Regions from separate parts of the Micromonospora sp. WMMD1274 genome, predicted to be linked through region 1. Evidence: riboswitches for the same ligand, from Rfam matches in the RefSeq annotation. Region 1 holds a riboswitch; each other region holds the start of a gene.
What was found. A riboswitch is a leader RNA that binds a small molecule or an ion and turns the genes downstream of it on or off. The one in region 1 is predicted to bind cyclic di-AMP.

Region 1 (7,071 bases):
GGCGAAGGCCCGGTGCGAGTCGACGCTGTCCACCGAGATGCCCAGCAGCACCGCGTCGTACCGCTCCAGTTCGGGCAGGGCGGCCTGGTACAGGGTCATCTGCTCGCCGCAGACCGGTGACCAGTCCGCCGGGTAGAAGGCGAGCACCACGGGACGGCCCCGGAACTGCCCGGGGCCCACCTCGCGCCCGTCCGGCGCCGCCGGCAGCGTGAACCCGGGCGCGGCCTGCCCGGGTGTGATCAGCCCGTTCGGATCACTCATGCCTCCCACCATGGCCGCGACCCGGGTGAGGCGGGCTCACCCGGGCGGGGTGGTTCCGGTCAGCGCACGACGAGGTGGTTGTGCACCTCCCGGATGCCGGGGGCGTTCCACACCACCCGCTCGATCTCCTCGCGCTCGCCGGCCGAGTGGACCTGCCCGTCCAGCAGCACCGTGTCGCCGTGCACCCGCACGTCGACCTCCTCGGTCTCGGTGGCGCGGTTGCGGGCCAGCGCGTCCACGATCCGCTCGGCCAGGTCGCGGCCGTCGGCGTGCACCGCCGGGCGCACGGCGATGCCGTTGCTCACCCCGCGTACGCCGGTGAGCCGGGCGACCGACCGTTCGGCGGCCCGCCGCTGGTACTCCCACTCGACCTCGCCGTGCAGCGTGACCCAGCCGTCGGCCACCGTCACCTGCAACGCCTCGATCGGCACGAACGCGTCCCACTCCAGCGCCCGTACGGCCGCGACGGCGATCTCCGGGTCCTCCCGTCCGGCCGCGGTGTCGATCCGGACGGCGAGGTCGTTGGCGACCGCGCGGACCCGGGTGACCCGGTGCGCGGCCCGCTCGGCGGCCCACTTCTTGGCGTAGCTGTCCACCCGGCCGGTGAGCGTCACCACGCCCTCGGTGACGGTCACCCCGATCTCGTCCGGGCCGACCCGCGGCTCCCAGGTCAGCTCGTCGAGCACGGCGGTCTGGATGTCCCGGTCGGTACGCGTGACCGTGTCGGTGGCCATCCGGCTCTCCCTCCCGTCGATCGCGGCGCGGGCACGTGGTCCCGCACCCGCGATCCTGCGCGTGTCCCGGGTGAGCCGCCCTCGCCCGGTCCGGGTGAGGCAGCACGACGGCCGCTCCCGGGAGCCCCGGGAGCGGCCGTCGTCGCGTCGTACTCGGCGGGTCAGCCGTCCAGGCCGGCCGGGGAGTTCGGCCGGTCCACGTCCACGAACTCGATCTCGTCCGCGGCGCGGTCCCGGCTGCCGGCGGCGCGCGCCGCGGTCCCGGCGGCCCAGCCGATCGCCGCGCCGGCGAGCGCCGCCGCGATCAGCAGCGTCCAGGGCAGCGCGGGCCGGCGGCCGGCGAGCGCGTCGAACGCGAGACCGGCCCGGCGGCGTGCCTCCTCGGCGGCGGAGCCGACCAGGTCGGTGGCGTCGTCGGCCAGGCCGGAGGAGCTGCGGCGGGCGGTATGGGTGGCGTCGCGCACGCTGTCACCGGCGGAACCGACGGCGGAGAGCAGGTGCTGCCACGCCTGGTCGGCGACCCGCTCGGCCTTGCCCCGGCGGTCCAGCAGGTTGGATCCGAACATCGTTCTACCTCCTCGGGTGCCGAAGGCCGGCGGCCACTTCGGACTCCGGTGTCCATCCGGCGGGTTCACTGTCTCGGGCAGTGCCCCACCGGCACGCCCGGCAAACCATGCCCGGGTCACGGGCGGCCCGGGCAGCGAACGGGACGAACCACCCGAACGCGCCGGGACCGGTGCCCACGGGACGTGCGTGCGCCCGCTACCCTGGTCGGCGGATCGGCCGGGCCCGCCCGGCCGCAGGGTTGGCCGCGGCCCACCTTGAAGGGGAAACTGGAACCCGGAGGTCCGGATTGGGTACGCCCAGGTGTGCCCAGTTCGCGAATTGCTCATCCCGGGGGGTGGCGACCGGGCCGTCGGAGGAATACGCTCGGTCGCGGCCCGCGTACTGATGAGGCGCCCGTCATGGGCGAGTGGAGGTGCTCGCGTGAGCCTGTCGATCGTGAAGTCGGTGCGGCCGGGTGGTGTCGTCCAGATCGCGCCCCGTGGGGAGATCGACGTCGACACCGCGTACGAGGTGCGGGAAGCGATCGCCGAAGTGCTCGCGAAGGGCCGCCCCTCGCGGATCGAGCTGAACATGCGGCTCGTCACGTTCATCGACTCGGTCGGCATCAGCGCCATGGTCGCGGGCTTCCAGACCTGCGAGGTCAGCGGCGTCAAGCTGGTGGTCACCGAGCCGAGCCGGTTCGTGCACCGGCAGCTCTGGGTGACCGGCCTGCTCGGCCTGTTCGGCGCGCCCGAGCCGTGGTTCGCCGACGACACCCCCGAGGTGCTGCCCGGCGCCTGAGCGCCGTTCACACCCCCTGCTGCCAGGGGACCTTCTACCCGTTGCCAGTCCGGCGTCGGTACGGGACGATCGTCGCGACGCACGACGGCGAGGGGGCCCGCTTGCAGAGCAGCGACAGCTTCAGCTACACCGTGCAGGCCCGGTGCACCCGGGCCGAGGCGGTGGCGCTACTGGGTGACCTGAGTCGCCAGGGCGAGCTGCATCCGCTGATCGTCCGGGTCCGGAAGCTGCCGGCCCGGCCGGGCGCGCTGGCCAGCTACGCGATCACCGACCGGCTGCAACTCGGCCCGCTGCACTTCCCGGTCACGTACCAGGCGGACGTGTTGATCGCCGGCGAGGACGAGGTGGTCACCGTGGCGCGGCAGCAGCCCGCCACGACGGTACGCAACCACACCCGCCTGCGCGACGAGCCCGACGGCACGGTACGCATCGACGTGGAGATCACGCTCACCGCACCGGCACCGCTGTTCGGGTACGCGTTCCGCCAGGCCCGGGCGGCTCACCTGGGCCTGGCGGCGCGTCTCGGAGCGACCCTGGAGGGCCGGCCGGCCTGATCCGGCCGCCCTCCAGGGCGCGCTCAGTACACCGACAGGTGCACGTGGTTGGTGTGGTCGCTGGACGGGTCGCCGTTGCCGCCGCTGTACGACTTCCACCCGCTGCTGGGCAGCCAGATCTGCTTGAACCAGATCACGTAGAGCACGGCGAGCGGGTCGGCGTTGCGCACGAAGTACGCGGCCAGGTTGTTGCCGTACGTCCGGTCGCCGCCGGTGGCCACGCCGCCGAAGCCGCTCTTCTGCGCGGCGAAGTCGCAGGCGCGCCCCTTCGGGTGCTCACCCGAGCCGCTGGGCCGGTGGCAGGAGACGTACCGGGTGAAGCCCGCCGCCTTGGCCTGTTGCAGCGCGTGCAGCGTGCGTGGGGTGATGCAGCCGTTCGCCGGGGTCGGGTCGTTGACGCTGCACGACTCCGACGGCCAGGAGCCGTCCGAGTTGCGCGGCGCGGGCTTCGCGTTCTTGCTGGAGGTGCCCTGGACGCTGCCACCGCCGCTGCTGCTGCGCGAGGCCCGGTCGTTCGCCACCTCGAGGGCACGCTCGGCCTGCTCCTTGCGCTTGCCCATCACCGCCACCTGCTTGCGCTGCTCGCGGATCTCGCCGTCGAGCTCGGTGCGGGTGCGGGTGGCCTCGTCCCGGGTCGCGATCAGGTCGCGCAGCGTACGGTCCTCGTGCGCGGCGACCTGCTCCAGCGCGGCGGCCCGGTCCATGAAGCCCTCCGGGCTGCTGCTGCCGAGCAGCGCCCCGGCGGTGCCCAGGCGGCCGTTGCGGTACGCCACGGCGGCGATCTCGCCGACCTTGGCGTCCCGGACGGCCAGTTCGGCGCCGACCGTCTTGAGTTGTTCGTTGAGTTGCTTCTGCCGGTTCACCGACCGGTTGAGCGCGGCCTTCGCCTCCAGCCAGCCCTTGCTGGCCGCGTCGAGCTGGGCGCGCAGTTCGGGCGTGCCGCCCTCGTCGTCGCCGGGCGCGGCGGCGAGCAGGCCGGTCGCGGGCGCCGCCGAGGCGGGGGAGGCCGGAACGGTCGCGACGCCGAGGGTCAGCGTCGCGACGAGCAGGGCCGCCAACCGGGCGGCCGTCCGTCGTACAGGTGCCACTGGGGGCATTCACACGTCCTTCCGTCAGCGCCGACCGGGTTAGCTGACGGGTTCGGGACGGAAGATCCCTACCGCTGACGCGGATGCACCCCACGTACGTGGTTCCCCGGCTCGTCCCTGCGGACGATTAGGCGACGGCCGCCCCACCGGGGCCGGTGGCGCCCGCGGGTGCGGCCGCGACCGAGACTACCGGCGCTGCCCGGGCACGGCTCCGTGGAGCAGTGCCACTAGGCGGGGCAAAACCGGCATAAGACTACATTAGCCACAGTGATTTAAGTGTGTCCTAATCACCACTCGGTCTGTCCGCACACTCCGGCCGACGCTCCGGGTTCGACCTGCAACGTGGCGTGATCGATGGAGAAGTCCTCGTGCAGGGCGGCCCGCGCGGCGGCCAGCACGCCGGCCGGGTCCACGCCCGGGTCGGTGGTCAGGTGCGCCGAGGCCACCTCCATGCCCGAGGTGAGCGTCCAGACGTGCAGGTCGTGCACCTCGGCCACGCCGGGTACGGCGGCCAGCCGGTCGTGCACGGCGGTCACCTGGAGGTGTTCCGGCGCGGCCTGCACCAGGATGCGCAGCGCGGCCCGGCCGAGCCGCCAGGTGCGCGGCAGGATGAACAGGCCGATCCCGACGGCGACCAGCGGGTCCGCCCACCACCAGTCGGTCACCGCGATGACCAGGGCGGCGGCGATCACGCCGAGCGAGCCGAGCAGGTCGCCGAGCACCTCCAGGTACGCCCCGCGCAGGTTGATGCTCTCCTTCGCCCCGGCGCGCAGCAGCGCGAACGCGACGATGTTGGCGAGCAGGCCGAGCACCGCCACCACCAGCATCGGGCCGGCCAGCACCTCCGGCGGCTCGCCGAAGCGGCGTACCGCCTCGACCAGGACGTAGATGGCGACGGCGCCGAGCAGCACGGCGTTGGCGAGGGCGGCGAGCACCTCCAGCCGGTAGAGCCCGAACGTGCGCTGCGGGTCGGTGCCGGCCCGGCGGGTGGCGGTGATCGCCGCGAGGGCCATGCCGATGCCGAGCACGTCGGTGAACATGTGCCCGGCGTCGGAGAGCAGCGCCAGCGAGCCGGTGGTGAAGGCGGCCACCGCCTCGACCACCATCAGGGCGGCGAGCAGCGCGAACGCGGCCCAGAGGCGGCCCCGGTGGCGGTGTGCCGCGTTGGCCACCGCACCGCTGTGGTCATGACCTGCGCCCACGCCAACACCCTCCCTGCCGCGTACCGGCCCGGCCCAATGTATGTTCACATCGCTATGTATGCAAGTGAACTGTGGGTGGCGGCGGGGCCGGTCACCCCACCGGGTCGAGCGTGGTGAGGCGCTGGGTCGCCCGGGACAGCGCCACGTAGAGCGTGCGGACGCCCGAGCCGGGATCGGCCCGGATCTCACCCGGCGCCACCAGCACCACGCCGTCGTACTCCATGCCCTTGGCCTGAAGGCTGGTGACGACCTGGAGGCGGCCCGCGCCGAGCCCGCCCAGCCAGCCCGCCACCTCGTCCCGGCGCGGCACCGGCGTGATCACGCCGACGGTGCCCTCCACCTGCGCGAGCAGCGCCTCGGCCGCCTCGACGGTGGCCGCCGGCAGGTCGGCGGCGGGCACCGTGCGCTCGACCGGCGCCACACCCGTGGACCGGACCGCGGCGGGCAGCGGCAGGTCCGGGTAGAGGCGGCGGATCTCCGCCGCCGCCACCGCGAAGATCTCCGCCGAGTTGCGGTAGTTGGTGGTCAGCTCGTAGCGGTGCCGCTTGCGCCGGCCCAGCGCCTGGTCACGGGCCCGGTCCAGCTCCTGCGGGTCGCCGGTCCAGGCGGTCTGCGCCGGGTCGCCGACCACGGTCCAGGACGCCAGCCGCCCCCGCCGGCCGACCATCCGCCACTGCATCGGCGAGACGTCCTGCGACTCGTCCACCACCACGTGCGCGTAGTCGCGGTAGTCGTCCGGACGCTCCCGCGCCGCCGCGCGGGCGGCACGCTGCCGGTCGGCGTACGTGCTCAGCTCGCGCACGCCACCGGCGAGCTGGTACGGGTCGCGCTTGGGCCGGGCCCGCTGCACCGGCTTGCCGAGCAGCGCGTCCAGCTCGTCCAGCAGCGCGATGTCGGCCACCGTCAGCCCCTCGGTCGCGAGGCTCCGGTACGCGTCGCCGAGCAACCGGATCTCCGCCGAGGACAGGATCCCCCCGGCGTAGCGGCGCAGCCGGTCCGGGCGGGCCAGCCAGTCCAGCACGTGCCGCGGGTGCAGCCGGGGCCACCACGCCTTGAGGAACTCGCGGAACTCCGGCCGCTCGATGATCTCGTCCTCGAACGCGGGCTGCTCCGGCAACCGGCCCACACGCAGCGTGCGGGCCTGCGCGTAGAGCGCGGCGAGCACCGCGTCGAACGCCGCCCGGCGCACCTCGTTGCGGCGCGCGCCCCGGGCCAGCGTCCGGTCCCGGATCGCGTCCAGCGCGGGGCGCTCCAGGCGCAGCAGCTCGCCCCGGTAGAGCAGGCGCAGCTCGGCGGGGGAGTCCGGCACCGCGTCGCGTACCGCGCGTTCCAGCACCCGGCGCATCCGCAGCGACCCCTTCACCGCCGCCACGTCCGGCGGGTCGGTCCGGGACGCGGACAGGCCGGGGAACAGCGAGCCGAGCGAGTGCAGCGTGGCGGTCTCCTCGCCCAGCGAGGGCAGCACCGAGGCGATGTACTCGACGAACACGCCGGACGGGCCGACCACCAGGATGCCGCCGCCGGCGTACCGGGCCCGGTCGGAGTAGAGCAGGTACGCGGCCCGGTGCAGCGCCACCGCCGTCTTGCCGGTGCCCGGGCCGCCGGAGACGATCGTGACGCCGTTGCCGGGGGAGCGGATCGCCTCGTCCTGCTCGCGCTGGATGGTGGCGACGATGTCCCGCATGCCCCGGCCGGTGGCCCGGGACAGCGTGGCCAGCAGCGCCCCGTCACCGACCACCGCCATGTCCGGCGGCGCGGCCTCCGGGTCCAGCAGGTCGTCCTCGATCCGGGTGACCTTCTCCGAGGCGGACTGGATCGTGCGCCGGCGCACCACGCCGCGCGGCTCGGCGGGCGTGGCCTGGTAGAACGCGGCGGCGGCGGGCGC
Region 2 (7,071 bases), 4.2 Mb from region 1:
CGAGATCATCGTGCTGATGGCCACCGGTCACGTCGACGACGCGCGGCGCATCGTCGCCGGCGCCGGCTTCCGCAAGGTCACCAAGGTGATCGAGGGCGGCGAGACCCGCAACGACACCACCCGGATCGCGCTCGACGCGGTCGGCGAGGGCGACGTCAACATCCTCTTCCACGACGCGGTCCGCCCGCTGGTCAGCGCCCGGATCGTGCGCGAGTGCGTGAACGCGCTCTGGACGTACTCGGCTGTCGACGTGGCCATCCCGTCCGCCGACACGATCATCCAGGTCGACGCGGACGACTGCATCACCGACATCCCGGTCCGCTCCCGGCTGCGCCGCGGCCAGACCCCGCAGGCGTTCCGCTCCGGCACCATCCGCGAGGCGTACCGCCGGGCCGAGGGCGACCCCGACTTCGCCGCCACCGACGACTGCGGCGTGGTGCTGCGCTACCTGCCCGGCACGCCGATCAAGGTGATCGACGGCTCGGACGAGAACATCAAGGTCACCCACCCGGTCGACGTGCACCTGGCCGACAAGCTGTTCCAGCTCGCCGCCGCCCAGGCGCCCCGCCTCACCGACCACCGCAGCTACGCCGAGGAGCTGACCGGCCGGACCATCGTGGTCTTCGGCGGCAGCTACGGCATCGGCCACGACCTGGCCGAGCTGGCCCGTGGCTACGGCGCCCAGGTCTTCCCGTTCAGCCGCTCCACCACCGGCACGCACGTCGAACGCGCCGAGGACGTGGCCGCCGCGCTGAAGACCGCGTTCGAGGCGACCGGCCGGATCGACCACGTGGTGGTCACCGCCGGCATCCTGGAGAAGGGCGCGCTGGCCGAGATGGACTCGGAGACGATGGACCGTCTCCTGCACGTCAACTTCGTCGGCCCGGTCACCATCGCGCGCCAGTCGCTGCCGTACCTGCAGCAGACCAAGGGCCAGCTGCTGCTCTACACGTCCAGCTCGTACACCCGGGGCCGGGCCCGCTACGCGCTCTACTCGGCCACCAAGGCCGCGCTGGTCAACCTGACCCAGGCGCTCGCCGACGAGTGGGCCGAGTTCGGCGTACGCGTCAACTGCGTCAACCCGGAACGCACCGCGACCCCGATGCGGACGCGGGCGTTCGGCGAGGAGCCGGAGCACACGCTGCTCTCCTCCGAGGCGGTCGCGCAGGCGTCCCTGGACGTGCTGATCTCCGACCTGACCGGCCAGGTGGTCGACGTGCGCCGGTCCCCCGGCGAGCAGGTCGCCGCCGTGCCGGCCCAGCCGGGCCCGCACCGGTCCGAGCTGTCCGCCGACGCCTGAACCCGACGGGACGTACCAGATGCGTGGTGACCTGGTCCGCAAGCTGCTCGCCCGGGTGCTGACCACCGGGCTGGCGGTGCTGGCCTTCCTCGTCGTGGCGCTCACCGGGGCGACCGGCTGGGGCCTGGCCCTGGCCGTCGCGGCGCTCGCCGCGACCGCCTGGGAGCGCCGGGTCCGGCCGTCCGCCGACGGTCTCGCCGAGACGGTGCTCGTCGCCGCCGGCATCCTCGTCGGCTACGCGCGGCGGCTCGACGACGGCTTCGACCCGGCGCTGGCCGCCACCGCGCTGGTCCTGCTCGGGCTGGTGCTGCTGGTCGGGCCGCTGCGGCAGGCCGGCGCGCTGGAGATCCGGGCGGCGAACCTTCCGGTCCGCACGTGGACACCGGTCGTCGCCGCCCGGCTCGGCGACGCGCTGCTGGTGCTGCTCGCCGTGGTGGCGCTCGCCGCCGCCCTGGCGCTGCCCGCCTGGACGGCGCTCGTCGCCGCGCTGCTGGTCGGCGCCGGCTGCGGGGCGGTCGCGCTGGACCTGGCCCGGCGCCGGTTCCGCCCGCCCGCCGGAGGTGGCCCGGTCGGCCGCGCGCTGCGCCGCCACCAGCCCGAGTTCGTGCTGCACTTCTCCGCCCCGCCCGGCTCCGAGTACCAGGTCACCATGTGGCTGCCGTACCTGGAGCGAATCGGCCGCCCGTTCGTGGTGGTGCTGCGCGAACCGGAGCTCCTGCCCGCGGTGGCCGCCGCCACCCGCGCCCCGGTCGTCCTCTGCCCCACGCTGAAGGCGCTCGACGAGGCGCTGGTGCCGAGCCTGCGGGTGGCGTTCTACGTCAACCACGGCGCGAAGAACGCCCACGTGATCCGGTTCAACCAGCTCACCCACGTGCAGCTGCACCACGGCGACAGCGACAAGGCCCCCAGCGCCAACCCGGTCTCGGCCATCTTCGACAAGATCTTCGTGGCCGGGCAGGCCGCGATCGACAGGTACGCCCGCGCCGGCGTGGAGATCCCCGCCGACAAGTTCGTCGTGGTCGGCCGCCCCCAGGTCGAGGCCATCGAGGTACGCCGGGAGCCGGTCACTCCGTCGGCGCACCCCACCGTCCTCTACACCCCGACCTGGACCGGGCACCACGCCGACGCCAACTACTGCTCGCTGCCGGTGGCCGAGACGTTGATCCGCCGGCTGATCGACAGGGGCGCCGCGGTGATCCTGCGCGCCCACCCCTACACCGACAAGAACCCGGCCTCGGCCCGCCAGCTCGCCCGCCTCACCGAACTGCTCGCCGCCGACCGGGCGAAGACCGGCCGGCCGCACCTGTTCGGCGCCGCCGCGAGCCGCGAGCTGACGCTCACCGAGTGCGTCAACCGCGCCGACGCGCTGGTCTCCGACGTCTCCGGGGTGATCTCCGACTGGCTCTACTCCGGCAAGCCGTACGCGGTCACCGACACCGGCGCCGACGGCGAGCACTTCGTCGAGCGGTTCCCGCTGGCGGCGTCCGGCTACGTGCTGCGGCGTGACATGTCCAACGTGGACGAGGTGCTCACCGACCTGCTCGACGCCGACCCGAAGGCGGCGCAGCGCTGGGCGGCCCGGACCCGCTACCTGGGCGACTTCCCCGCCGACGGGTACGCCGAGGCGTTCCTCACCGCCGCCCGCCGCGAACTGGAACCCGACTGGGCGGTCCCGGCGCCGCGCGCCGGGGTGTAGGCCCGCTCAGAGGTACGGGTCGAGCAGGGCGAGCACCGCCTCCGGGTCCTCGACGTGCGCGTTGTGGCCCAGCCCGGGCAGCGTCGCCACGGGCGCGCCCAGCTCCTTGAGCTGCGCGTCGGTCACCATCGGGTCCAGCTCGCCACGGGCCAGCAGCACCGGCACACCGGTGGCGGCCAGCAGGGACGGCAGCCGGGGTTCCCCGACGGCGAACGCGGCCGGGTCCATCGCGAGCCGCCAGCGACCGTCCACCCGGCGCAGCCCCGCCTCCACCACCGGATGGTCCGGTGCGAACAGCCCGGCGAGCCCGGAGACCCGCAGGTAGCGGCGGGCCGCCTCGTCACGGGTGGCGAACCAGGTGACCGGCCGGGCGGCCAGCTCCGCCGACTTGGCCAGTTCGGCCGGGGACCAGACCGCCTTGATGCCGAGCCCGACCATCGCGTCGACCGGAAGCCCTCGCTGCCGGGCCGCGAGCGCCAGCGCCACCACCCCGCCGAGCGAGTGCCCGAGCAGCACCAGCCGGTCGGTGGAGCCGAGCCGGACCGGGCCGAGCCCGTCGACGACGCGCTGGGCCAGGGCCTCGAACGAGTAGCCGTGCAGCGGCGGCGACCAGCCGTGTCCCGCCAGGTCGGGGGCGAGCCAGCGGCCGGGCCAGCGGCGCTCCAGCAGCGGCGCCCAGGGCAGCCACACCTCGCCGGTGGCACCCATGCCGTGCAGGAGAATCAGGTGCCGCTTCCCCGTCGCATCGCCCATTGGCGCAGTCTGCCACCGCCCGCCCCGCACACGCGAGACCGAACCCCGGCCAGCCTCGTCGCCCGCCATCCCGTCGATCTTGCGGTTTCGGCCCACGGGACGCCCGGCTTGCCCGTTGTGACGGGGCCGCAACTGCAAGATCAGCGGGGCCGGGCGGGGTGGGACGGGGAAGGCCGGCACCCCCGGGGTGGGGGTGCCGGCCTTCGGGCTGTGGGACTGCTCAGGCGGAGTAGCCGCGGGTGGAGACCCAGTTCGCCAGGTCGATCGTGGTGACCCAGTACGACGGCAGCGACGGGTCGGCCGAGTCGGCGATCCGTACCGTCCGGCCGTCGTTCTTGTAGCCGACCACCGCGACGTAGTGGCCGCCCGGGAACGAGTGCCAGCCGCCGTTGGTGTCGGTGGCGGTGCCGGCCACGTTCGCGACGACCGCGCGGCCGTTGCTGATCGCCTCGACCACGTCGGCCTGGAGCCGGTCCATCTGGGCCGGGGTGGCGGTGCCGGGGATCATGCGGGTCCGGTACGGGTTGCCCTTGACCTGCTGGTTGAGCACCCGGGTGGTGTCCTCGGCCGAGTTGGTGCCCATCTCGGTGGTGCCGAGCGGGCCGGCGAGCGCGTCCTGGCTGCGTTCGATGCCGGCGGCGCTGAGCGCGTTGCGCACGGCGGCCGGACCGCAGTAGAAGTAGTTGATCTGCGCCTGGTAGTCGTAGTCGAGCGACTTGCTCGACGGCGGCTTCGGCTTGGCCTTGGGCGTGGTGTCCGGGTCGGCTGTGGCCTTCTTCGACGGGGAGGCGCTCGGCGACGCGCTGGGCGCGGCGGAGGCGCTGGGCGACGCCGGCGGGACGGCGATGCGGGCCTCGCCGCGGCTGGCGGGCTGCTCGCCGAGACGGGCGGCGCCGAGATCGGCGACCGCCGCGGTGTTCTCCTGGACCGGGGCGTCGTCACCGGCGGTGGCGACGGTGCCGGCGCCGGCGGCCAGCACGAGCGCGGCGGCCGATCCGGCGATGATCTGGTACGGGCGCTCGGTGACGATCCGTCGCAGCTGACGCTTCAGGTGGTGCTTCACGAAATCCTCCACGGGGCGTGAGCGGCGCACGCCGGCCCGGCACGCGGAGGAACTCACACGTGCTGGCGGGGCCGGATGGCCGGGGGATCGGGAACGCCCGTGATGCCGGGCGCCCAGGGGGCGGTTGCCGGTCGCGCGTCAGGCGAGCGCGGGCACCGCGGTGCCGTGGAGGCGGGGGGACGATCGAGGGGTGGGCAAGAGGGGTACTCCTTCCGTGGCCGCCGACCGGGTTAGCTGACGGATTCGGGCGGGAAGTACGCCCTACCGCGGGCCGTGGCTCGCGGATTCACCCCGATGGTGCTCATGGGTCCCCGGTTCGTGGAACACGATTAGGCGGGTCGGTGCGGCGTCGCCGTCGGCAATCGATTACCGCATCGGACGCGCCGACACTACCGGTGGGTATGTCCCATGCCAAGCGCTCCCACCTGCGTAAACGTGATCCGCGGTAACGGATTTCGGAACACCCGGTTACTGACTTCGCTCAATGGGACAAGCAGTTTCGACGGCACCCGGCGGCGGAAAGCGGACAGATGGCCAGCACCGGCCCGGCAATTGCGCGACTCGATGACCTGTTCCGCGCCGGACGCCCGTTTCGGCGGCCCGGGTGACCGGGCTCACCACGTTGCGGGTAACGATTCGGTCGAGACGGTCGTCTCAGCCGACCCGGGCCGGGCGCCACCGGGCGTTGCGGACCGTCGCGGGCACCGGCTGGGCGCTTGCTGTCGCGCTCCGGTACGCCGGGGCGGGCCGCAGCGCCACGGTGGCGGCGTACGCCTCGGCGGCGAGCGTCCGGGCGGCCTCGGCCGCCAGTTCCGCGTCCCGCCACGCCGACCGCTCCCGCTCGGCGGCGCTCTCCCATCCGGCCCGGCGACCGTCCCGGACCGTGCGCGCCAGCACGATCTCCTGCTCGGCCGGGTGCCGGCGCGGATCCCACCCGTTGCGACCCGCCAGCACGTCGGCGAGCTGACGGGCGGTCAGGTCGCCCCGCCAGTGCGCCGTCATGGCGGCGTGGTGCAGCCAGCGCTCCCGGGCCGCGTACTCGGCCGGGGTTCGCGGTGTACGCGGCGCGGCCAGCGCGGCGGCGCCGGCCAGGCGGCGGGCGGCGGCGTCCGCCTCGTCGTACGCGGTCCAGGCCAGTTCCGCCTCGTCCTGCGCGGCCAGCCACCGCTCACGGCGGCGGCGGGCCGTCTGGGCGGCCCCGGCGGCGGCCACCGCCACCTCCTCGGCGTACCGGATCAGGTCGTCGCGGCGGGCGGCGTCGGCGTCGGCCGGTTCGGGGACGGCGTCCGGCGCGGGCTCGCGTTCGGGCCGGGCGACGAGCGCGGCGAGCAGGCCCAGCGCGAGCAGCAGCAGGAAGGACCAGATGGCCGCGGCCTCGGGCACGGAGGTGAGGAAGTGGTACAGAGCGGTCTGCGACATGGTCGGCACCTCACGGGAAGGACCTGGCGGGAGGGCCGCACGGCCGGCCGGGGCGGGCGGGCCACCGGGAGGCGGGTGCGGGAATGACGTTCGGTGGGTGCGGGAACGGGCGGGGCCCGTGGGCGGATCAGCGGGCGGGCGGGGCCCGTGGGCCGGCCGGCGCGGCGGCCCGTCCGGCCGGGACCGGCTCCGCGACGGCCGGGACCGTCGCCCGGCGAGCGGGCGCCGGGACACCGGCGGGCGAGGCCGGCCGCTCGGCCACGCGGTCGGCCTCCGGCCGCGCGGCGGTCGAGGCGCCCGTGACCGTGTACGCCGAGGCGGCGACCGCCGGAGCCGGGGCGGCAGCGGCGACACCGGCCGGCAGCGTGGCGGCGCCGAACGAACAGGCGACCACCACGGCGAGACTGGCGAGCATCCGGGCGGTCCAGCGCGCCACCCACCACACGGGGCAGGTGAGCGCGATCGGAAGCACGGGTACAAATTACCGCCGATCCCCCACGAACGCACCGGCGCACGGCGTGTCGCGGACCGGCCGGCAGACGACTGCGCGTGTCAGTCCGGGCGACGCCGCCCGGCGTACTCGATGCCCTCGGCCCGACCGGCGACGGACGTCGCGCCCCTGTCGGCGGCCGGGGTGGCGGCGTCCTCGGCGGACCCGCGCGGAGCCGGCACGGCCGGTGCGCGCGACGCCGCGCGGGCCCGGCGGGACGGGCCGAGCAGGCGCATCATCGGCAGTTCCACCCAGCGGTGCAACGCGGCGGCCAGCGCGAGCGTGACCACGAGGAAGCCGAGCACCGCGACCGGGCCGCGCCAGCCGGGCAGCCCGGTCCCCCAGTGCCC
Region 3 (7,071 bases), 1.8 Mb from region 1:
ATGCTCCCGGTGACCTCGATCCGCCCGGCGGGCTGCCCCAAGATCGACGGCGTGGTGAGCAGCGCCGCGCGGACCGCCATCAAGACGGCGTGCGCCCAGGTCGGTGACCCGTACGTGTGGGGCGCCACCGGCCCGAACTCGTTCGACTGCTCCGGTCTCACCCAGTACGCGTACAAGGCGGCCGGCATCTCGCTGACCCACTTCACCGGTGCCCAGTGGAACGAGGGCCGCAGGGTCTCCCGCTCCGAGGCCCGCCCCGGTGACCTGGTGTTCTTCGGCTCCGACCTGCATCACGTCGGGCTCTATCTCGGCAACGGGGTGATGGTGCACGCGCCACGTACCGGCAAACCGGTCCAGGTGTCGAGCATCAACACCCAGCCGCTCGCCGGCTTCGTCCGGGTCAGCTGACCCGCAACCCCTGACAGCGGGAAGGCCCCCGGTCCGCACGGACCGGGGGCCTTCTCGTGTGCGGTGACGGGTCAGCGCGGCGCGCCGACCGGGGACGGCAGGATCAGCACGTCGTCCAGGTTCACGAACATGATCCGGTGACCGAACTGGACCTGCACGTAGCGGTTCTCGCCGCGGACCACGGTCCGGTCACCCGGTGCGGAACCGTCGAACGAGACCGCCCGGTAGTACTCGCCCGGCAGCACCCCGCCGACCGCGTACCGCTGGCCGGCGGCGAACGTGTACTGCAGCGGCGAGATGGCCTGGTACGGGATGGTGTCCGGGTAGGCGGCCTGCTCCGGATAGGCCCGCCCGTACACCGGGATGGTGGCCTTGCCGGGCCGCGGCGTCACGACGAAGCCGGTGGCCCACTTGGCCGTCGGCGCGGAGGCCGGGTTGAGGAACCACGCCTTCTGGCCGAGGTACCAGATCGCCGTCCAGTCGCCCTGGCGGCCGGCGAGGGCGTACGTCTGGCCGGCCGAGGCGCGGGCGCCGTGGTCGGAGATGTACATGGTGTCCGGCGTGCCGTCCGGGCGCAGCCCGAGGTCGTTGACGAGCGGGGCGTCCGGGCTCGGCGCGGTCCGCAGGATCACGGCCGAGGAACCACGCGACGGGCACGGCTCGGCCGGCGGCCGGGGCGTCGGGACGCCGGGCGGCTGCTGGTTGCAGCCGGTGAACGCGGGCCGGTTGGTGGCGAAGTCCGGGTCGATGGTGACCAGGCCGGTCCGGGGCGTGCCGGTGCCGCGGAACGGCGCCTTCATCAGGTCGAAGTAGTGCGACCAGTCCCAGTACGGTCCCGGGTCCCAGTGCATGCCGCCCACGTTGGCGGCGGTGATGCCGGGCACGTTGTCGTGGCCGATGATGTGCTGGCGGTCCATCGGAATGCCGAGCTTCAGCGCCAGGTGACGCACCAGCTTGGCGGAGGTGCGGTACATCGCCTCGGTGTACCAGGTGCCCTGACCGGCGAAGCCTTCGTGCTCCAGGCCGATGGACTTCGCGTTGACGTACCAGTTGCCGGCGTGCCAGCCCACGTCCTTGGTCTTGATGTGCTGGGCGATGTAGCCGTCCACCGAGCGCAGCGTGTAGTGCCAGCCCAGGTAGTCGGCCCGCTTCACCAGGTCGACGCTCGGGCCGAAGTAGCCCTCGGTGTCGTGGATGACGATGTACTCGATCTTCTGCTGCTTCGGCCGGTCGCCCAGGTCGTGGTTGCCGTAGTCGCCCGGGTCGTCGCTGAGCTGCTCGTACGGCGCGGGGATCCAATCGCAGGCCAGCCGCACCGGGCACTCCAGCCCGTCCGGCCGCTCGGCGTTGCGCAGGCCGAGGCGGGCCAGGCGGGAACGGTCCGGCTTCGCGGCGGTGGCGGCGAGCGTGACCCGCTGGCCGTCGTCGGTGGTCCGGCTGGCCCCCTGGCCGAGCTGGTCGTACACCTCGTCGGCGAAGGCCGCCGCGGCGTCGGAGGTGTCCGCGCCGGAGTACCGGGCCACCGCCGCGTACCAGGCCGCCGGGTCGGTGCCGGCACCGACCGGCCCACCCAGGGCCTTCTGGTACGACGCCAGCAGCGCCGCGCCACCGCGGATGTTCGCGGCCGGGTCGGTCCGCAGCGTCCCCGCGTCGAGCCCGGTCAGCGCGGCGGCCGCGTCGAGCGTCTGGAGCGAGGCGGGCGGCAGCGGGGTCTCCCGCTGCGGCGCGGCGGCCGTGGCCGGGTCGAGCTTGAGCGGGCGGGCGTCGTCGCCGCGCGGGTCCTCGTCCTCGTCGACGTGGGCGCTGCCCGGCATGGCGAGGATGTGCGTGGCGTCGGTCAGGTGCATCGGGCCGTAGCCGCCGCTGGTGCTGGGCTGCCCGGTGTGCGTGTCCCAGCGGGACTCCAGATAGGAGACGCCGAGCAGCACGTTCTGCGGCACGCCGTACTCGGCCGCGGCGGCGGCGTATTGTTGTTGCCGGTCGCTCGCGGGCGCGGGCGTGTCCGGCGCGGCGGTCACCGGGCCGGTCGTCGCCAGCGCGGTGGCTGTCGCCACTGCGGCGGCGAGCAGTATCCGTCTGCCCGACGGCGGGGCGGAGAGGTGCATCGAACCTCCTGGACAGGGATGGGGGTCACTGCGTTTCCACCCTCACTCCGCACACCCGTGAGGGTCAATACCTTTCCAGTGGGTAATCAGCCTTGAAAGAAAATTTCACCTCCGCGCGGGTGCGGCACCGGATCGCGTACGGAGTGTCACGGCGCTGGAAGTTGCGGATCGATAACGGTGGTCCCTACTCTGGTGAATCGTCGGCCGCACGTCTCACCGTCCAACCCGGTCGGTGACGGTCCGACACCGCCGAGTCGCCTCCGGGCGAGCCGGGGAACCAGGTACCTGGGGTGAATCCGCAGCGATGCGGTAGGGCGGCTCCCTTCCCGCCCGAATCCGTCAGCTAACCCGGTAGGCGGTACGGAAGAAGGAGTACGGACGCCCGGTGGCACTCCATGCCCCGCGGCCGTCGTCGAACCGGTCGGCCGACCGGTCCTTCGTCGCGCCGCGTTCCCGCTGGTCCCGCTTCACCACCGCCCTCGCCGCACTGGTCGGCACCGCCGTCGTCCTGACCGGCGGCGCCACGGCGGCACACGCCGAACCCTCGGTCGCCGAGATCGAGGCCCAGATCGACCGCGACTGGAACAAGCTCGAACCGGTCATCGAACAGGTCAACGCCGTACGCGGGCAGCTCGCCGCGCGGCGCAAGCAGGCCGACGCGCTCGGCCGGCAGATCGCACCCCTCCAGGCCCGGGTGGACGCCGCACTCGGCCAGGTCGGCGGGCTCGCCGCCGACGCCTACAAGGGCGACAACCTCTCCACCGTGAACGCGCTGCTGGGCAGCCGTTCGCCCGGTGACCTGGTGAACGGCCTGGAACTGCTCGACCGCTTCGCGCACCGCCAGCACGAACAGGTGCGCTCCGTCGCCGCGCTGCGCGACGAACTGGCGGCGAAGAAGAAGCCGCTGGACGAGATGATCGCCGGCCTGGCGCGTACCGAGGCCCAGCTCGCGGCGAAGAAGAAGCAGATCGACGCCGAGATCGCCAAGCTGGAGAAGCTGCGGCTCAAGGTGTACGGCAAGGGTGGCGGCGGCCCGCTGCGCCCGGCGCCGTGCCCGGCCGGCTACCCCGGCGGCCCGGCCGGTGCGGCGGTCAAGTTCGCCTGCGCCCAGATCGGCAAGATCTACGTCTGGGGCGCGGCCGGACCGGACCACTTCGACTGCTCGGGCCTCACCATGGCGGCCTGGGCCAAGGGCGGCGTCTCACTGCCGCACAGCGCACGCCAGCAGCACGGCGTGACGAAGCGGATCAGCCGGGCCGAACTGCGCGCCGGTGACCTCGTCTTCTACTACAGCGACCTGCACCACGTGGCGATGTACGTGGGCGACGGCTGGGTGGTGCACGCCTCCCAGTCCGGCAAGCCCATCACCATGAAGCGGGTCGACGACGGCGACATCAACAGCTACGGCCGTCCCGGCTGAGGTCGTGCTCCGGGGCTCCGCCGGTGACGGCGGGGCCCCAGGCGCGGCGCCCCAAGCGCGGCGTCAGCGGGTCGGCCAGGTCCGCCAGCTCTGCCAGGACCGGCTCGGCGTCGGGCCGCGCTGCCCCTGGTAACGCGAACCGTAGACGGCCGAGCCGTACGGGTGCTCGGCCGGCGAGGAGAGCCGGAAGATGCAGAGCTGGCCGATCTTCATGCCCGGCCAGAGCGTGATCGGCAGATTCGCCACGTTCGACAGCTCCAGCGTGACGTGGCCGGAGAACCCCGGGTCGATGAAGCCGGCCGTCGAGTGGGTCAGCAACCCCAGCCGCCCCAGGCTCGACTTGCCCTCCAGCCGGCCCGCGAGCTGGTCACCCAGCGAGATCACCTCAAGCGTGGACGCGAGCACGAACTCGCCCGGGTGCAGCACGAACGGCTGCCCCTCCGGCACCTCCACCATCGAGGTCAGGTCGTCCTGCTGGATCGACGGGTCGATGTGCGTGTAGAGGTGGTTGTTGAAGACCCGGAACAGCCGGTCCAGGCGTACGTCGATGCTCGACGGCTGCACCAGCGTGGGCTCGAAGGGCTCCAGCGCGAGCGTGCCGGCCTTGATCTCGGAGACCAGGTCGCGGTCGGAGAGCAGCATCGGAACACCATAGCGACCGGTACGGGTGACCAGCGTGTCGCACTACATCTTCGTACACGTGTTCGATAGAGTGTCCACATGGCTTCCTGGTCCGAATTCGCCGCCGACGAGCCCCGCCTCGCCGACGAGCTCCGCCTCCTGATGCAGCAGTACGGGCCGGGCTTCGGCTACCTCGCCACGGTCCGCGCCGACGGCGGCCCCCGGGTCCATCCCGTCTCCCCGGTGATCACCGACGACGGCCTCTGGTGCTTCGTCATCGACTCGCCGAAGCGCCGCGACCTCGAACGCGACGGCCGCTACGCGCTGCACTCGTTCCCGCCGGAGGAGAGCGACGACGAGGCGTACGTCGCGGGCCGCGCCCGGCCGGTGACCGACCCGGCCACCGTGGCCCGGCTGGCCCGGATCGCCCGCGCGTCGCCGCAGGGCGACTGGCGACTGTTCGAGTTCACGGTCGAGGCGGCGATGCTGACCCGGCGCGACCCGGTGGCCCAGCCCGGCGCCGCCCCGCCGCAGGTGCGGGTCTGGCTCGACCCGCGCGGAGCCGAACCGGCCCGGCGGGAGCCGGTGGGCGCGGAGGCCCGGCGCGGCCGGCACGGCTTCGACACCCGCCGCCCGGCCGCCTGACCCGACCCGGAACGAAACGGTGCCGGCCCCGTCCGAGGACAGGGCCGGCACCGGTACGTGGTGCGAGGGTCAGGCCGCGCGGTAGGCGTTCCACGCGGTGAGCATGCGGCTCGCCTGGCCGGCGGTGAACTGGTACATGCAGGAGTCGTACGTGTAGTCCATGAAGTTGGTGATCGGGTCCTTGCCCGCGGTCGAGCAGGTGTCCCGCCCGGTCGGGCACTGGTACGCCGGCGACGCCTCGGCCGGGGTGTCGGAGACGCTGTCGCCCGAGCCGGAGCAGCCGCCCTGGAAGGTGTGGTAGAGGTTCAGCCAGTGGCCGACCTCGTGGGTGCCGGTGTCACCCTGGTTGTAGTTGGTCGCGGTGCCGCCGGGCAGCGACTCGTTGAGCACGACCACGCCGTCCATCTTGTCCAGCGTCCGCTTCGGGAACGTGGCCCAGCCCAGCAGGCTGTCGCTCAGCTCGCCGAGGTAGATGTTCAGCGTGTTCTTGCCGCCCTCACGCAGCGAGGTCTTCATCGAGCGCTCGGCGGAGGAGCCCTGCACGATCGGGTACCACGACGGGTTGGTCACCCGGTTGATCTTCGTGAGCTGGAACCCGAACGCGGTGGCGGCGCCGCCGGTCGAGCCCGCGTACGACTGGTTCAGCACGGTGATCTGCTGGTTGATCATCGAGTCGGTGATGTTGCCGCCGGCCCGGGTGCTGTTCTCCTGGATGACGTGCACGACGACCGGGATGGTCACGGTGGCCAGCGGCGCGACGGCGCCGGTCCGGAAGTTGGCCCGCTCGCGCTGCGCCGCGGCGAGGTCGGCCTCACGGTCACGGACCTGCTTGGCGGTCAGGTGGTTGGGGTCCAGCTTGGCGTTGCCACCCTTCGCGACGCGCGCGTTCGCGTGCTCGTCGGCGTGGGCGTCGGCCGGCTCGGCGCAGACGCCGGCCGGGGCGGCCGAGAAGGCCGAAGCAGCGGGGACGACGCCGACGGCGGCGGTGCTGAGCAGCAGCGCGAGGGTCGACGTCGCGACACCGGCGGTACGCCGGGTCAGCAGGTTGGGACGGAGTCCCATGGGCCCACCTCTTTCTGACGGCGTGCCAGGGGGTGTGTCACGCCGGTTCGGAAACGTGGGGCAGACGTTACATCCCATCGACAGATTTGAGAACGCCCATATGTTGCCGACGTGCAACTTCGCGCCGGCCGGCCTCGCTTGAGTGCTTGATCCACTCCAGCTCGGGGAGGTGGCGGGGTCAACCGCCCGCCGATGCCGCCACCTCGCCGAAGTGGCGCGGGCACCTGGATGCACGAGGGTGGGGGTCTTCAGGTAGAGTGGTGCCGCTTGCGGGTGTAGTTCAATGGCAGAACATCAGCTTCCCAAGCTGACAGTGCGGGTTCGATTCCCGTCACCCGCTCCACCGCGAAGGCCCCAGCTCAGGACAGGTTTCCTGGCTGGGGCCTCGGTCGTTCCTACCGCCTCTTGCGCTGGCCGTGCCCGGTACGTGCCCGATCGCGGCCCTTCTGATCTGCTCGCTGAGCCCACTCGCGATGTGCTCGTCGCTCCTTGGCGGTGTGCTGGTAGATCAACGCGGCGCGCGTGGAGGCGTGGCCCATTCGGGCCATGATCAGCCGATGTAGCCGACGCCTACGCGCAGGTGGGTGACTAATTGGGTGACGACCGGTGTGGACTCTCGCGGACAACGGCGGATCGCAGGGGATTCCTACGCAGGCGATGTGCTTACGCGAGTCGTGGCTAAACCTTCGTGATCATTCCTTCGGGACGAAGAGGTCATCGCAGCTCGAACGTGAAACGCTCCTCACGGCCAGCCTCTCGGTCCTCGGCTTCCACGGCTCGCAGGAGGCCGCAGATCCTTTTGAATCGCTC
Region 4 (7,071 bases), 5.7 Mb from region 1:
TCGCCGCGCCGTACGCGCCGACGCCGGGGAACGTGAACCAGGACAGCGCCGACAGCACGTTCAGGATCGTGCCGCCGCCGTTGGCCGCGATCCGGGGCGCGAACGCCCGTACCACCGACAGCGTGCCGAGGTAGTGCGTCTCCAGCTCCAGCCGGATCTGCGCGAGGTCGCCGTCGAGCAGGTCGGTGCCGGTGCTCACGCCGGCGTTGTTGACCAGCAGCGTCACGTCACCGGCCCGCTCGGCGGCGGCGGCCACCGACGCCGGGTCGGTGATGTCGAGGCGTACCGGGGTGACGCCGGGCAGGTCCACGGTGTCCGGGTTGCGGGCGCCGGCCCAGACGGTGGCGCCGCGCGCGACGAGTTCGGCGGCCAGGTGCCGGCCGAAGCCGCGGTTGGCGCCGGTGACCAGGGCGGTGCTTCCAGCGATCTTCATGGTCTCGCTCCGAGGTGTGGTGGCGAAGGGAGGTCAGGCGGACAGCAGGCCCGGACCGGGCAGGACGGCCAGCTCGCCGGGCGGTACGTCGTGCCCGGCGTCGCAGCGCAGCCGCGCGTGCACCGGCGCGCCGCACTCGTGGTGGGCAACCCGGACCGCCGGGCCGGCCTCGTCGGCGGCGTACGCGTCGCCCCACTGCCGCAGCGCGACGAGCACCGGGATCAGGTCGCTTCCCTTGGCAGTGAGCACGTACTCGTCGCGGGTGCGCTGCCCGGGCTCGCGGTAGGGACGCCGGTCGAGCAGCCCGTCGGCGACGAGCTGCTTGAGGCGTGCGGCGGCCACCGGCTCGCTGACGCCGACCCGCCGGGCGAAGTCGTCGAAGCGGCGGGTGCCGAACGACGCTTCCCGCAGCAGGAGCAGCGTGGTGCGGTTGCCGACCACCTCGAGCGCCCGGGCGATCGAGCAGTTGGCGGTGGACCAGGAGTCACGCTGGGCGAGGAGGTCCGTCATGGCGTCGACGGTACCTCCTGACTTAGGGAACCAAAAGTCAGCTACCTCACAGCTGGCCGGGGAAGAAACCGTGCCGGGCCAGCGGCTCGACGATCTGGTGCTCCTCGTACGACAGGTGCGACAGCAACGTGTCGGTGAGCAGGTCCACCGCCTCCTGGAGTCCGGTGAAGTCGCCGGGCCGGCGGACCAGCTCCACGAGTGCCCGGTCCACGCTCTCCACCACGCCGTGGATCACCACGTGCTCCTCCTCCAGGCGGTCCAGCACGGCGGCCAGCCCGGCCTCGGATCGGCGCAGGTGCGGGAAGATCGAGGCGTCCTCCAGCCCGTGGTGCTGGGTGACCATCGTGCAGTAGGCCGCGCAGTACGCCCCGAGCGTCCAGTTGTTCTGCCGCATGGTCATCTCGTTCAGCGCGGCCCGCGCCCGGCCCGGCGTGACCGAGCCCTGCTTGACCTGTTCCAGCAGGTCGCGCACCTGGGCCAGCTCCTGCCGCAGGTGGTCGTGCACGTCCACCAGGTGCTGCCCGGCGGCCTGTCCCCGGGCCGGGTAGGTGTGCCCGGCCGGTGGCGGCGGGGCGGTCGGGCGGGTGGACTCGTCCCAGGGGCGGCGCGCGCTCAGGCGTACCCCCGGGTCGGGGGTGGGGGTGACACCCAGCGTGCTCGGGCCGCCGGCGGCGGCCTGCTCCTCGGCGGCCGCGCGGGTGCCGCCGACGGGCGTGGCGCGCTCGGCGGCGACCAGCTCCCGCACGGCGGGCGCGACCTCCTGGCCGAATATCTGGATCGCGCGCGGCTCGTCGCTGCCGAGGATGAACGTGGTGATGCCGTGCTCCAGCGTGAGCCCGGCCAGTTCCTCCACCCACTGGTCCGGCGGCCCGGCCAGGAAACCGGCCGACGAGCGGGCGAACGTGCCGGTCACGTTGAGCATGCGGCGGATCGCGGCCGGGTCGCGCCCGGCGGCCCGGGCGCCCTCGTCGACGAGCGCGTTCAGGGCGGGCAGCTCGTCGGGGCCCTTCGGCAGGTACGACAGCGACGGCAGCCAGCCGTCCGCGGCGCGGCCGACCAGGCGCAGCATGCGCGGCTTGTACGCGCCGACCCAGATGCCCACCGGGTGCGCCGGCGCCGGCCCGCGCTTGGCACCGACCACCCGGTAGTGCTCGCCGTCGACCCGGATCATGCCGCGCCGGTCGGTGTCCCAGACCTCGCGGATCACCCGGATCGCCTCGTCCAGGGCTTCGACGGCGGCGCCGGGGGACAGGCGCCGCCCGCCGGTCGCCTCGATCGCGTCCCAGAACGCGCCCGCGCCGAGCCCCAGCTCGACCCGGCCGCCGGTGAGCAGGTCCAGGCTGGCGATGCTGCGGGCCAGCACCACCGGCTGGCGCAGCGGCAGGTTGAGTACGTTGCCGGCCAGGCGGATGCGCTCGGTGGCGGCGCCCACGTAGGACATCAGCGTCCAGGTGTCCAGGAAGCCCGGCTGGTACGGGTGGTCCTGGAAGGTGACCAGGTCCAGCCCGACCTGCTCGCAGAGCCGGGCGAGCGCCACCACCTGGTCGGGCTGCCCGGCGGCGGGGGTGATGAAGCCGCCGAAGGTCAGCTCGTGTCCGTGATCGGTCATCCGTCCCGCCCTCCCGTGATCTTGCCTGGCCCTGCCACCGTAGCGCCGCCGCCGGTAGCCCGGCCGGGTGAAGAGCATCACAAGAAGTGGACGATCGTCGCAAAACGCTCCTAGCGTCGGTTTCGTTCGCAGACGCGGACACCGCGGGCCGGAAACGCCAAATCCCGCCGCCGTCCCCGGTAACCGAACCTCGCGCGGGAGCGGGGGAACCACACGTTCCACGGTGCATCGTCACCTCGGGGTGAAGCCGCCACCGGCGGCCGGGCTCCTCGGCCCGAACCCGACAGCTCACCTCGTCGGCGTGGAGGAATCCACATGGCAACTGAATACTCAGCCCGAAGCCGCCGTACCGCTCTCGGGGCGGTTCTGGCCGGCGCCGCCGTCGGCGCCGCGACCCTCTTCGGCCCGGCCGCCCCGGCCAGCGCGGGCGTCAACTGGGACGCGGTCGCGCGCTGCGAGTCAGGCGGCAACTGGAAGATCAACACCGGCAACGGCTACTACGGCGGGCTCCAGTTCTCCCGCGCCACCTGGAACGGCTACGGCGGCAAGAAGTACGCCGCCCGCGCCGACCTGGCCAGCCGCTCCGAGCAGATCGCCGTCGCCGAGAAGGTGCTGCGCGGTCAGGGCATCGGCGCGTGGCCGGTCTGCGGCAGGAAGGGCGGCTCGGCGAACGCCGGGTCGGCCGCGGCCGGCGAGCGGGCCACCACGAAGGCCACTCCGCGCAAGGCCGCCCCGGAGCGGCCGGCCCCGCGCAAGGCCGCCCCGGAGCGGCCCGCGACGAAGGCCGCGCCGCAGCCCGCGAGCGGTGCCGGGACGTACGTGGTCCGGCGCGGGGACACGCTGTCGGAGATCGCCGTGGCGCAGCGCGTCGACGGCGGCTGGCGTGCCCTGCACGAGCGCAACCGGGCGGTGGTCGGCGACGACCCGGGCCTGATCTTCCCCGGTCAGCGGCTGCGCCTGCGCTGACAGCGGTCCGGAGAACGCCCGGCCGGTCCGTCCGGCCGGGCGTTCACCCGTCCGCGACACGCCGCGTCGCCGGTGTCCGGCCTGCTCGCGGCGCCGGGGCGCGGCCCGCGACAGCCGGTGACCGCGATTCGTCGGAGCCGGTTGCTAGGGTCACGGTGCTCGGCTAAGACGTGAAGAAAGCGCGGAAATGACCAACGACCCGTTCTCGGCGGCCGCGAGCCTCGACGAGATGCTGACCCGCACGCAGCAGGCGCTCACCGCGATGCGCTCCCGGGCCTCGGCGCACGCCGACGGCGAGCCGGGCGACCTGCTCCGCGCCGAGGGCACGGCCGCCGGCGGGCGGGTTCGCGCGGTCGCCGTCCAGGGTGGCCGGCTGGATTCCGTGACGGTCGACCCGGAGCTGGCCGGCGAGCCCCTCGACGTCCTCTGCGGACACCTCGTCACCGCCGCCAACGCCGCGTTGTCCGAGCTGGACGCCCAGGTCAGCGCGTCGGCGCGGGCCGACGCCGACGCGCTCGCCGCCCGGCTCGGCACCATGGGCGACCAGGCCGAGCTGTTCGGCCGCGCGATGCACGAGGCGGCCGCGCGGATCCACCGCGACCGCGGCACCCCGTCCCGGGCCGGGCGCCCGGCCTGATTCGACGGCCGGCGTGGCGCCGCGACCCCGCGACCCCGCGACGCCCGGCACGGCGAGGCTCTGGCACGACGAGGCGGCCGGTCGCCGGGAGGACGACGACCGGCCGCGCTACGCCACGGTCAGCTCAGGGTGACCGCGGTGTCGTCGACGACGAAGGACGTCTGCAACGAGCTGTCCTCCACGCCGCTGAACGAGATGGTCGCCGTGGTGCCCGCGAGCGACGAGATGTCGAAGGACCGCTGCACGTAGCCGGTGGCCTTGTTCAGGTTGGAGTAGGTGGCCAGCGTGGTGCTGCCCGCCTTGACGGTGAGCTTGTCGTACGCGGTGCTGGTGGTCGACTCCGCGCTGTCGACGTGCAGCCAGAAGCTCAACGTCGCCCGGCATCCGGCCGGGATCGTCACCGACTGGCTGAGCGTGTCGGTGTGCGACGAGCCGTACCCGTCCAGCCACGCCTTGTACGAGCCGCCGTGTGCGGCCTGGCCGCTGTCGGTGGTGATGACGCCGGACGAGGCGCTCCAGCTCACGTTGCCCGACTCGAAGCCCGGGTTGGCGAGCTTGTTGCCGGAGCAGCCGCCCGACGGCGGAGTGGTCGTGGTGCTCGGCGTGGGCGTCGGGGTGCCGCCGGCACAGGTCGGCTCGCCCGACTGGGCCGGTACGCTGACCGCGGTCCACGCCGCCTTCACCGCGTTGAACTCCGTGCAGCCGCTCGGGTAGAGGTTCTTCGCCGCCTGCAACGTCCACACGCGGTACTTCAGGTAGGACGAGGACGACGTCTTCAGCAGCATCGCGTTGTACATGATCTTCATGGCCTTCTGGATGCCCAGGCCGGTCACGCTGCTGCCGTTGCAGGTGGAGCTGGAGGGCTGCCCGTTGGTCGGGCTGCTGCCGTTGGCCAGCAGGTAGAACCAGTGGTTGCCCGGGCCGGCCGCGGCGTGCACCTCGGTCGACGGGATGCTGCTGGAGTAGCAGTTCGGGTCGCCGAGCGCCGACGGGTTGTACATGTTGCGGATCGGGCCGGAGCCGACCAGGTTGATCTTCTCGCCGACCAGGAAGTCCGGCGCGTCGTAGCTGGACGGCTCGTTGGCGAACCACTCGGTGGCCGCGCCGAACGTATCAGCCACGAACTCCTGCGTGCCGCCGCCGGAGATGCCGCCGGGGGTGTTGTCGTCGATGCCGTGGCCGATCTCGTGCGCCACCACGTCCAGCGAGCTGATCCACTGACCGGCGGTGTTCTTGCCGATCTGCACCTGGCTGCCGTCGTAGTAGGCGTTCTGGTCGTTGAGGCCCACTCGGATCGGCCAGTAGCCGCCGTTGCCGTTGGCACCGTTGCGGCCCAGCCACTGGGCGAGCATCTTGTGCTCGGTCTGCGCGGAGAACAGCGCGTCCACGCAGCCGGTCTCCTTGTTGGTGGCGGTACCGTTGCCCCAGACGTCGTCGGAGCCGCTGAACGTGGTGTTGTTCGCCGCGTCCTGGCAGCTCAGGTTCGTGACCGTCGGGTCCTTCATGGTGTACGTCGAGCCCGACTGGGTCGTGTTGAGCGTCAGCGGGCTGGGCCCGTTCCAGGCGCCGGTGCCGGTGCCGCGCACCACGTGCTCCTGCTTGCGCAGGACCGCGCCGGTGCGGGCGTCGACGTCGACGGTGAGCCGGCTGGGGCCGTCCGCGCCGGTGCCGCGTACCGTGGTCTCCCAGGCCAGCGCCGGTGCGGCGCCGAGCGTGTAGACCACGAGCGTGGTGCCCTCGACCGCGTTCACGGTCGTGAGCTGGGCGCGCGCCGTCTTCGCGGCGGCGTCCCGGGTCAGCGCGGGCGTGGTGGCAAGGGCGCCGATGGGCCGCTGCTGCGCGACCGAGGCGTACTTCAGGTTGCCGGCCGCGTCCGTGGCGAGCACGAAGTCGCCGCCGACCACCGGCAGGCCCTTGTAGGTGCGCTCGTAGGGCACGTACTGGGTGCCCTCGGAGGAGATGACCGGCTTCTGGACGAACGCGTCGTCGGAGCCGGCCTGCAGGTAGGCGGGACGGTTCGCGACCAGGGCACGGGCCGAGTCGGCGGCGGTCGCGCGGGCCTGGGCCGGGTCCGGGGCGGCGGGCCCGGGTGGCGCGGCCTGCACGGCCGCGGCGGTGCCGGCAGCGAGGATGCCGGCCGCGGCCGCGCCGGTGAGCGCGGCGAAGCGAGGTGAGAGTTTCACGGGGGTTTGCTCCTGTTCTACAGGCGCGCCGCACGGAGCCCGGTGGGGACGGGCGGCGCGGTGGTGCGAGGCAGGGTGACGGCCGGTCACCGGAGCTGCCGGCGTGGCTCCGGGTCGACAGATCGACCGTCGTGAGTCGCCGGGGGTCGGCGGCTCGCTGGTGCACAATCACACGCCGCCCGAGCCCGGAGCAATGGGTGACCTGGGCAACGGCTGACAGTCGGGCGTGTCGCCGCGCGCGTCGATTCAGGCAACCATGATCTTCAATAGGCCCTGATCAGGGCGAACATCGCCGACTGTGGATGGGCGGGCTTGCAAATTGCGGACGTTGCCGCTGTGTGCGAATGGCGCGCATAGACGCGAGGCCGCCGTGCGCGCGGCCGGGCGGCGGCTCGGCCGCCGCCCGGCCGGGTCAGCGCGGGCCGCGGGTACGCGTCGGCGACACGGTGGGCAGCGGTGGAAGCGACGGCGTCAGCGTCGGCCGCGACGTCGGCCGACCGGTCGGGCCCGGGCTCGGGCTCGACGAGGAAGGGCTCGGGCTCGGCGACTCCGAGGGCGTCGGCACGGCGGTGGTCGGCGGCGGTGGCACCGACCGGGTCGGCTCCGGGGTCTCGCCGGGGAACGTCGGCTCACCGAAGCGGTACTTGCCCGGGTCGAGCTTCATGGCCGCGGTGGCCCGGTTCATGAACTGCCGCCAGATCGGCGCGGCGCCGGTCGAGCCGTACACCTCGTA

Region 2: it holds a riboswitch for cyclic di-AMP, as region 1 does, so the genes downstream of both, ACN27D_RS26020 (C39 family peptidase) here and ACN27D_RS05340 (coiled-coil domain-containing protein) in region 1, are expected to answer to the same signal.
Region 3: it holds a riboswitch for cyclic di-AMP, as region 1 does, so the genes downstream of both, ACN27D_RS14005 (NlpC/P60 family protein) here and ACN27D_RS05340 (coiled-coil domain-containing protein) in region 1, are expected to answer to the same signal.
Region 4: it holds a riboswitch for cyclic di-AMP, as region 1 does, so the genes downstream of both, ACN27D_RS32885 (transglycosylase family protein) here and ACN27D_RS05340 (coiled-coil domain-containing protein) in region 1, are expected to answer to the same signal.

What each region holds. Positions count from the first base shown of each region.
Region 1 covers NZ_JBMHMG010000001.1:1,252,831-1,259,901, reverse strand. The annotation lists gene ACN27D_RS05365 (redoxin domain-containing protein) at 1-261, opposite strand, end outside; gene ACN27D_RS05360 (BON domain-containing protein) at 321-995, opposite strand; gene ACN27D_RS05355 (hypothetical protein) at 1,157-1,561, opposite strand; gene ACN27D_RS05350 (STAS domain-containing protein) at 1,983-2,342, shown strand; gene ACN27D_RS05345 (SRPBCC family protein) at 2,384-2,896, shown strand; gene ACN27D_RS05340 (coiled-coil domain-containing protein) at 2,920-3,993, opposite strand; cyclic di-AMP (ydaO/yuaA leader) riboswitch at 3,998-4,128, opposite strand; gene ACN27D_RS05335 (cation diffusion facilitator family transporter) at 4,272-5,186, opposite strand; gene ACN27D_RS05330 (HelD family protein) at 5,278-7,071, opposite strand, start outside.
Region 2 covers NZ_JBMHMG010000001.1:5,479,594-5,486,664, reverse strand. The annotation lists gene ACN27D_RS26035 (bifunctional cytidylyltransferase/SDR family oxidoreductase) at 1-1,300, shown strand, start outside; gene ACN27D_RS26030 (CDP-glycerol glycerophosphotransferase family protein) at 1,320-2,996, shown strand; gene ACN27D_RS26025 (alpha/beta fold hydrolase) at 3,003-3,749, opposite strand; gene ACN27D_RS26020 (C39 family peptidase) at 3,970-4,812, opposite strand; cyclic di-AMP (ydaO/yuaA leader) riboswitch at 5,017-5,158, opposite strand; gene ACN27D_RS26015 (hypothetical protein) at 5,467-6,231, opposite strand; gene ACN27D_RS26010 (hypothetical protein) at 6,359-6,703, opposite strand; gene ACN27D_RS26005 (acyltransferase family protein) at 6,784-7,071, opposite strand, start outside.
Region 3 covers NZ_JBMHMG010000001.1:3,033,405-3,040,475, forward strand. The annotation lists gene ACN27D_RS13995 (C40 family peptidase) at 1-408, shown strand, start outside; gene ACN27D_RS14000 (N-acetylmuramoyl-L-alanine amidase) at 480-2,513, opposite strand; cyclic di-AMP (ydaO/yuaA leader) riboswitch at 2,751-2,885, shown strand; gene ACN27D_RS14005 (NlpC/P60 family protein) at 2,899-3,933, shown strand; gene dcd (dCTP deaminase) at 3,997-4,575, opposite strand; gene ACN27D_RS14015 (pyridoxamine 5'-phosphate oxidase family protein) at 4,654-5,199, shown strand; gene ACN27D_RS14020 (zinc metalloprotease) at 5,269-6,261, opposite strand; tRNA gene ACN27D_RS14025 (tRNA-Gly) at 6,531-6,604, shown strand; gene ACN27D_RS14030 (barstar family protein) at 6,976-7,071, opposite strand, start outside.
Region 4 covers NZ_JBMHMG010000001.1:6,948,179-6,955,249, reverse strand. The annotation lists gene ACN27D_RS32900 (SDR family oxidoreductase) at 1-433, opposite strand, end outside; gene ACN27D_RS32895 (winged helix-turn-helix transcriptional regulator) at 467-943, opposite strand; gene ACN27D_RS32890 (LLM class flavin-dependent oxidoreductase) at 990-2,552, opposite strand; cyclic di-AMP (ydaO/yuaA leader) riboswitch at 2,724-2,869, shown strand; gene ACN27D_RS32885 (transglycosylase family protein) at 2,868-3,518, shown strand; gene ACN27D_RS32880 (YbaB/EbfC family nucleoid-associated protein) at 3,706-4,155, shown strand; gene ACN27D_RS32875 (M4 family metallopeptidase) at 4,275-6,338, opposite strand; gene ACN27D_RS32870 (transglycosylase domain-containing protein) at 6,751-7,071, opposite strand, start outside.